One region of the Micromonospora sp. WMMD723 genome, then DNA from elsewhere that is predicted to be linked to it. Evidence: riboswitches for the same ligand, from Rfam matches in the RefSeq annotation. Region 1 holds a riboswitch; the other holds the start of a gene.
The links. A riboswitch is a leader RNA that binds a small molecule or an ion and turns the genes downstream of it on or off. The one in region 1 is predicted to bind thiamine pyrophosphate.
Positions count from the first base shown of each region.

Region 2: another riboswitch for thiamine pyrophosphate. It lies ahead of ACN261_RS01950 (ECF transporter S component); the one in region 1 lies ahead of thiE (thiamine phosphate synthase).

Region 1 is NZ_JBMKNR010000001.1:1,100,684-1,104,392, reverse strand. Features, by position in the region: gene ACN261_RS04945 (ThuA domain-containing protein) at 1-1,379, opposite strand, end outside; TPP riboswitch at 1,717-1,826, shown strand; gene thiE (thiamine phosphate synthase) at 1,821-2,447, shown strand; gene thiO (glycine oxidase ThiO) at 2,441-3,511, shown strand; gene thiS (sulfur carrier protein ThiS) at 3,522-3,709, shown strand, end outside.
Region 2 is NZ_JBMKNR010000001.1:433,150-436,858, forward strand. Features, by position in the region: gene ACN261_RS01935 (hypothetical protein) at 1-135, shown strand, start outside; gene ACN261_RS01940 (DUF6328 family protein) at 234-737, opposite strand; gene ACN261_RS01945 (alpha/beta fold hydrolase) at 863-1,693, opposite strand; TPP riboswitch at 1,805-1,910, shown strand; gene ACN261_RS01950 (ECF transporter S component) at 1,986-2,576, shown strand; gene ACN261_RS01955 (ABC transporter ATP-binding protein) at 2,610-3,709, shown strand, end outside.

The sequences.
Region 1 (3,709 bases):
AGGTCGTTGGTGTTGCCGGCGCTGCGCTGCGCGTCGTAGTCCTGGCGACCGGGGCGTTCGTCGATCGGGGTGAACGCGTTCGACTCGAACGGGTTGGTGTTGTCGCCGGTGGCGAGGTAGAGGTTGCCCTGCGAGTCGAAGGTCATGCTGCCGCCGGCGTGGCAGCAGGTGTTGCGCTGGGTGTCGACCTGCAGCACGACCTTCTCGGTGGCCTTGTCGATGGTGTCACCGTTGACGGTGAACCGGGACAGGTAGTTGCGCGGGGCGCCACCGGCCGGTGCGTAGTACAGGTAGATCCACTTGTTGGTGGCGAAGTCCGGGTCGAGGCGCAACCCGAGCAGGCCGTCCTCGTTGCCGGTGAACACGTCCAGCCGGGTCGCGGTGACCGTGTTGCCGGTGTCCGGCTTGACGATCTGCACCCGGCCGTCGCGCTCGGCGTAGAACACCCGGCCGTCCGGAGCGATGTCCAGCTCCATCGGGTTGTTGGTGTTGCTGTCGAGGGTGACCTTCTCGAAGTTCGAGGTCTTGGTGGCGCCGCAGTCGGCGTTCTCGACCCCGGCCGCGGTGCGGATGCCGCCGAGCAGGTGGCTGAGGAACTCCGGCTCGGTGTACGACGCCTGGGTGTGACCGCCGCCGGTGTACCAGGAGCGACCGCCGTCGTAGTCCTGGCACCAGGCGGTGGGGTGGTCCGCGCCCATCGCGCCGGCACCCGGGCTGTAGGACTTCTCGTCCAGGCTGGCCAGCACGTGCACCTTGGAGCGCGGGTTGGTGCGGAAGTTGTACCACTCGTCGAACCGGGACCAGCGGTCCGGCAGGTCGGCCGTCGACGGGTGCGCGTGGTCCTCGACCTTGACGGTGGCCTGCTGGTTGGCCGGGTGGCCGGAGAAGTACGCACCGACCAGGTTGCCGTACCAGGCCCAGTCGTACTCGGTGTCGGAGGCGGCGTGCACGCCCGCGTAGCCGCCGCCGGCCTTGATGTAGCGCTCGAACGCGGCCTGCTGGGTGGCGTCGAGCACGTCACCGGTGGTGGAGAGCCAGATGACCGCCTGGTACTTGGCCAGGTTGGTGTCGTTGAAGGCGGCTCCGTCCTCGGTGGTGTCGACGGTGAAGCCGTTCTCGGTGCCGAGCTTCTGGATCGCGGCGATGCCGGCCGGGATGGCGTCGTGCCGGAATCCGGCGGTCTTGGAGAAGACCAGGACCGAGAACGGTTCGGCGGCGGCTGCCGCTGCCGGCGCGGGTGCGGCCTGGGGCCGGGCCTGCGCGACGGGAGCGGCCTGGGCGGCGGTGCCGCCGATCAGGCCGCTGGCGAGTAGGGAGAGGGCCAGTAGACCGGCACCCAGTGGACCGCGACGTGCGCGGCGATGGCGGGATGGAGACACTCCATGCTCCTTTTGTCCGCGTTGGACAGTGGTGGGGGCATGGGGACGACTCGCCGCAGACCGTCCCCGGTCGGATCGGTGTGGGCCCGCCGAGGTCCGCACCGGTGGCGATCAGGTACGGGCCACGCCGAGGCTCCGCACCGGAATAATGTCGATCGGTTGAACAAATTAGCGCCGCTGGATTGGTTTCCGGCAAGGCATGAGCATGTAACGATTCGGTATCGGCGACTCGCTTTTCCGGCTTATGTGGATACAAGCCCAAAACAGTAGGCATCGATGGTCCTGGATCAATCTAACACCCCTTGGCGGATCAGCGGATCTGTCGTACGGTCACAGGCACGTGACCCACGGGAGCCCGGTACACCGGGCTGAGAGGGGGGCTGGGAGCCCCCGACCGTCGAACCTGATCCGGGTAATGCCGGCGCAGGGAGGAGAGTTGCCGTGCCGTCCCTCGGCCGACTGCATCTGATCACCGACACCCGCCCCGGGTGCGACCCGCTCGCCGTCGTACGGGCCGCCCTCCCGGTGGCCCGCGCCGACCTCGTCGTCCAGGTCCGGGTGACCGACCACACCACCGACCGGCAGGCGTACGACCTGGCCCGACGGGTGCGCGAGCAGTGTGCCCCGTACGGGGCCACCTGCCTGGTCAACGACCGGCTGCACGTCGCCCTCGCGGTGGACGCCCACGGCGGCCACGTCGGCGCGGACGACCTGCCCGTCGCGGCGGCCCGCCGGGTCCTCGGCCACGCCGCCGTGCTCGGCGCGACCGCCCGGGAACCGGTCGCCGCCGCCCGGGCCGTCGCCGCCGGGGCCAGCTACCTGGGCGTCGGCCCGTGCCACCCGACCGCCACCAAGACCGGCCTGCCCGACCCGATCGGCCCCGCCGGCATCCGCGCCGTCGTCGCGGCCGTCGACGTGCCGGTCATCGCCATCGGCGGGGTCACCGTCGCCACGGTGCCGGCGCTGCGGGCCGCCGGGGCGTACGGGGTGGCGGTGGTCGGGGCGCTGTCCACCGCCGCCGACCCGGGCCGGGCCACCGCCGAACTGATCGCGGCGCTGACGTGCTGACCCGGCCCGACGTCGCCATCGTGGGCGCGGGGCCGGTCGGATTGGCGATCGCCTGGCGCTGCGCCACCCGGGGCCTGCGGGTGGCCGTGCACGACCCGGCCCCCGGCTCCGGCGCGTCCCGGGTCGCCGCCGGAATGCTCGCCCCCGTCGCCGAGGCGTACTTCGGGGAACGGGAACTGACCGGGCTGCTCACCGCGTCCGCCGCCCGCTGGCCGGGCTTCGCCGCCGAACTGACCGAAGCCACCGGAACGGAGTTCGGCTACCGCACCGACGGCACCCTCGTCGTCGGGCTGACCGGGGACGACCTGGCCGAGGCACGCCGGCTCTGGTCGTACCAGCAGGGGTTGGGGCTGCCGATCAGCGCGCTGCGCCCGTCGCAGCTACGGGAGCGCGAACCGGCGCTGACCCCCCGGCTGCGCGGCGGGGCGGTCGCCCCCGGCGACCACCAGGTCGACCCGCGCCGGCTGGTCGACGCGCTACGGGCCGCCGCCGGACGGGCCGGCGCGACCCTGCTGCCCGGCGCGGTGACCCGACTGGCCGAGGTGGACGCGCCGGTCGTCGTGGTCGCCGCCGGCTGCGGCGCCGCCGCGCTGACCGGGCTACCGGTCCGCCCGGTCAAGGGCCAGGTGCTGCGGCTGCGCGCGCCCGACCACCGCCCGCCCGGCTTCCGGCACGTCATCCGGGGGTACGCCGACGGCGAGTCGGTCTACCTCGTCCCCCGTGACGACGGCGAGGTGGTGCTCGGGGCGACCGTCGAGGAACGCACCGACACCGAGGTGACCACCGGGGCGGTGCTGCGGCTGCTCCGGGCCGCCGTCGACCTCGTCCCCGAACTCGCCGAGTACGCGCTGACCGAGGCGACCGCCGGGCTGCGCCCCGGCACCCCGGACAACGCGCCGATCCTCGGCCCGCTGCCCGGCCGGCCCGGCGTGCTCGCCGCCACCGGCCACCACCGGCACGGCATCGTGCTCACCCCGGTCACCGCCGACCTGATCACCGACCTGATCGTCACCGGTCAGCCGGACCCCCTGCTCACCCCCTTCACCGCCGACCGGTTCCACTGAGGAGGAAGACGTGCGACTGATCGTCAACGGCGTCGGACGCGAGCTGGCCGGCGGCACGACCGTCGCGGACCTGGTCGCCACGGTCACCGGGCAGCGGCGCGGCCTCGCCGTCGCGGTCAACGGCGAGGTGGTCCCCCGGGGCGGCTGGCCGGCGACCGAGCTGCGCGACGGCGACCGGGTCGAGGTGCTCAGCGCTGC
Region 2 (3,709 bases), 670 kb from region 1:
CTGCTGGCGTACGCCGCCGTGCTGGTCAGCTTCGTCCGGCGCGGCCGCAAGATCCCGCCGCAGGCGTACCTGGTGCTGGCGCTGCTCAACGGGCTCATCCTGGCGGCCGTGCTGGCCTGGGCCATCGCCCGCTGACCCGCCGGCGGCAGCGGGGCCGGGGGTCCACCCCGGCCGCCGTCGGCCCGGGTGGACCCCCGGCCCACCGCACTCGTCGCACCACCCGACGAACGGGATCAGTCGCCGCTCAGCACCACCGGGTCGTCATCGTCGTCGTCGATGTCGTCCTCGCCCCAGTTGCGCCGGGCGAACGGCAGGATCACCCAGAAGGTCAGGAACCACAGGCCGGTGATCACGGTGAGCACCACGGCGATGCCGGTGTCGAGCACGAAGTCGGCGATCAGCAGGACCGCGCTCACCATCGCGACCAGCATGAAGGCCAACCCACCGGAGGCCATCCGGTGGGCGAAGCGGACCAGTTCCGGCTTGCGGCCCTGGCGGAACAGCGCCCGGTGGAAGGCGACCGGCGAGATGATCATCGCGGTGGCCGCGGCGGCGGACAGCAGGGCCAGGATGTAGACGTCCCGCTGGAACTCGCTGGTCCGGGTGAACCCGTTACTGAACGGCAGGGTCAGCAGGAAGGCGAAGAGGATCTGCACGCCGGTCTGGGCGACCCGCAGTTCCTGGAGCAGATCGGCGAAGTTGCGTTGCCATCGCTGCTTCTCGGATTCCTTCGACACGCGTTACCTCCGGTTCAGACGGTACGACCGACGGGGGCACCCCCGTCGGCAGCAACGCCTGTGCCCGATCCGCAACCGCCCGAAACCGATTCACGAACCCCGATCGGGCCGCTCCGCCGACAGCGTCAGGCCGACCCGCGCACCCGGGCCAGAATCGCCTCGGCCAACGGGCCCGGCGCCTCGTCGGGAATCCAGTGGGTCACCCCGGGAAGCACCACGAACCGGTACTCCCCCGACACGTGCCGGACGCACGCCTGCGCGGCGGCCCGCCCGATCGCCACGTCCCGGTCACTCCACACGTAGCTGGTCGGCACGCCCACCGGACCGACCGCCTTCATGTCCCGCCCCGACATCGCCCGGTACCAGTTCAGGGCCCCGGTCAACGCGCCGGGGGTCCGCAGCGGCCCGGCGTACCCGGCCACCCGGGCCGGGTCGCCGACGCCGGACAGCAGCCGGCGCAGCACCACCCCCCGCCCGGCCAGCAGCACCTTCTCCGCCAGGCCCGCCCGGCGGAACAACGCCATGTACGCCGAGCGCGCCCGCTGCCGGCGGTCGGTGGCCAGCGCGTACCCGAAGGCGGCCGGATGCGGCACCGAGACCGCGGTGAGGGTACGCACCCGCTCCGGGTGCCCTGCGGCCAACGCCCAGGCGACGACCGCGCCCCAGTCGTGCCCCACCACGTGCGCGGCCTCGACGTCCAGCGCGTCCAGCACCGCCACCGCGTCGGCGACCAGTTCCGGCAGCCGGTAGTCGGCCACCTCCGTCGGGCGGGCACCGGGCGAGTAACCCCGCTGGTCGGGTGCGTACGTGCGCAGCCCGGCGGCGTGCAGGGCGGGCACCACCGCGTCCCACTCCCCACCGTGCTGGGGGAAGCCGTGCAGCAGCAGCACCACGTTGCCGCCCTCCGGGCCACCGGCCCGTACGTCGAACGTCAGTCCCCGCGCCGCCACCCGCATGATCGTCAGCCTACCCAGCGACCCGGACCCCCGCCCGGGCGTCGAATGCCGGGAACCATGACCTGCTGGGCCGTTGCCGCAGGTCGGTGCTAGCGTCTGCCGAGACAACTTCACATCCGACAGGGGAGCGCACAGCGCTGAGAGTGCGGGCACCGCCCGCAGACCCTCGAACCTGATCTGGGTAATGCCAGCGCAGGGAGTTCGGTCGACCTCCAGCCGCGCCGCCGTCCGGCTGCCGCCGGGCGCGGCGTGCGTCTTCTCCTGGTTCGATCGCTGGACTGGGAGCACCGACATGCAGCACACCACCACCAACCGGTGGCGCACGATCGACATCGTGGTCGCCGCCGTGATCGCCGTGGCCTTCGGGGTCATCTTCTGGGCCTGGGGCCTGGTCTGGAAGGCCGTCGACCCGGTATTCGCCGCCGCACCGGCCAGCCAGGCCGTGATGTACGGGGTGTGGCTCGTCCCGGCCGTGCTCGGCGGCCTGGTGATCCGCAAGCCGGGGGCGGCCCTGTTCTGCGAGGCCGTCGCCGCCACCGTCTCCGCGCTGCTCGGTGCGGAGTGGGGTGGCGTCACCATCGTCCAGGGCCTGATCCAGGGCCTCGGCGCGGAACTGGCCTTCGCCGCGTTCCGCTACCGGACGTACCGGCTGCCGGTGGCGGTGCTCGCCGGGGCGATGACCGGGCTGAGCGCCGCCCTGTTCGACTTCTTCGTCTGGAACGCCGAGTACGCCCTGGTCAGCTACCGCCTGCCGTACGCGGCACTGACCGTGCTCAGCGCCGCCGTCGTCGCCGGGGTCGGCGGCTGGTACCTGACCCGGGCGCTCGCCGAGACCGGGGTGCTCGACCGGTTCCCCGCCGCCCGCGACCGCAAGCTCGTCTGACCCCGCGGTGGCGAGCGGGGAGGGGTCGGTGGCGTGGCCGGGGTGAGGCTGGTCGGCTTCGGCTGGCGGCACGCCGGGCGGCGGGCCTGGGCGGTACGCGGGGTCGACCTGCGCATCGACCACGGGGAACGGGTGCTGCTGCTGGGGCCGTCCGGGGCCGGCAAGAGCACCCTGCTCGCCGCGCTGGCCGGGCTGCTGCCGGCGGACTCCGGCGAGCAGGAGGGCACCGTCGAGATCGACGGCCTCGACCCGACCAAGGCCCGTGAGCGGGTCGGCACCGTCTTCCAGGACCCGCAGTCCCAGCTCGTGATGGCCCGCTGCGGCGACGACGTCGCGTTCGGCCTGGAGAACCGGGGGGTACCCGGCGACGAGATCTGGCCCCGGGTGGACGAGGCGCTGCGTCGGGTCGGTTTCCCGTACCACCGGGACCGGCCCACCGCGGCGCTGTCCGGCGGCGAGCAGCAGCGGCTCGCCCTGGCCGGCGTGCTGGCGCTGCGGCCGGGGCTGCTGCTGCTCGACGAGCCCACCGCCAACCTCGACCCGGCCGGCGCGGACCTGGTCCGCACGGCGGTGGCCGGCGCGTTGGACCCCGACACCACCCTGGTCCTGGTCGAACACCGGGTCGCCGACGCCCTCCCCCTGGTCGACCGGGTGGTGGTGCTCACCCCCGGTGGTGGGGTCCGGGCCGACGGGACCCCGGAGGCGGTATTCGCCGCGCACGGGGCCACGCTCGCCGCCGAAGGGGTGTGGGTGCCCGGCCACCCCACGGTGACCCGGCGGGCCGCCGGGCCGCCCGACGCGGAGTTGCTCACCGCCGACCGGCTCGGCCTGCCGCCCCGACTGGCCCCCACCGACCTGGCCGTACGCGCCGGCGAGGCGCTCGCCGTCCTCGGCCCGAACGGGGCCGGCAAGTCCACCCTCGCGCTGCTGCTCGGCGGCCTGCTCCGCCCCGGGGCCGGCCGGCTGACCGCCACCGCCGCCCTGGCCGACGGGGACACCCGTACGCCCCCGCACCGGTGGCGGGCCCCCGCCCTGGCCGGCCGGATCGGTTCGGTCTTCCAGGACCCGGAGCACCAGTTCGTCACCCGTACCGTCCACGACGAACTGGCCCTCGGCCCGCGCCGGACGGGTCG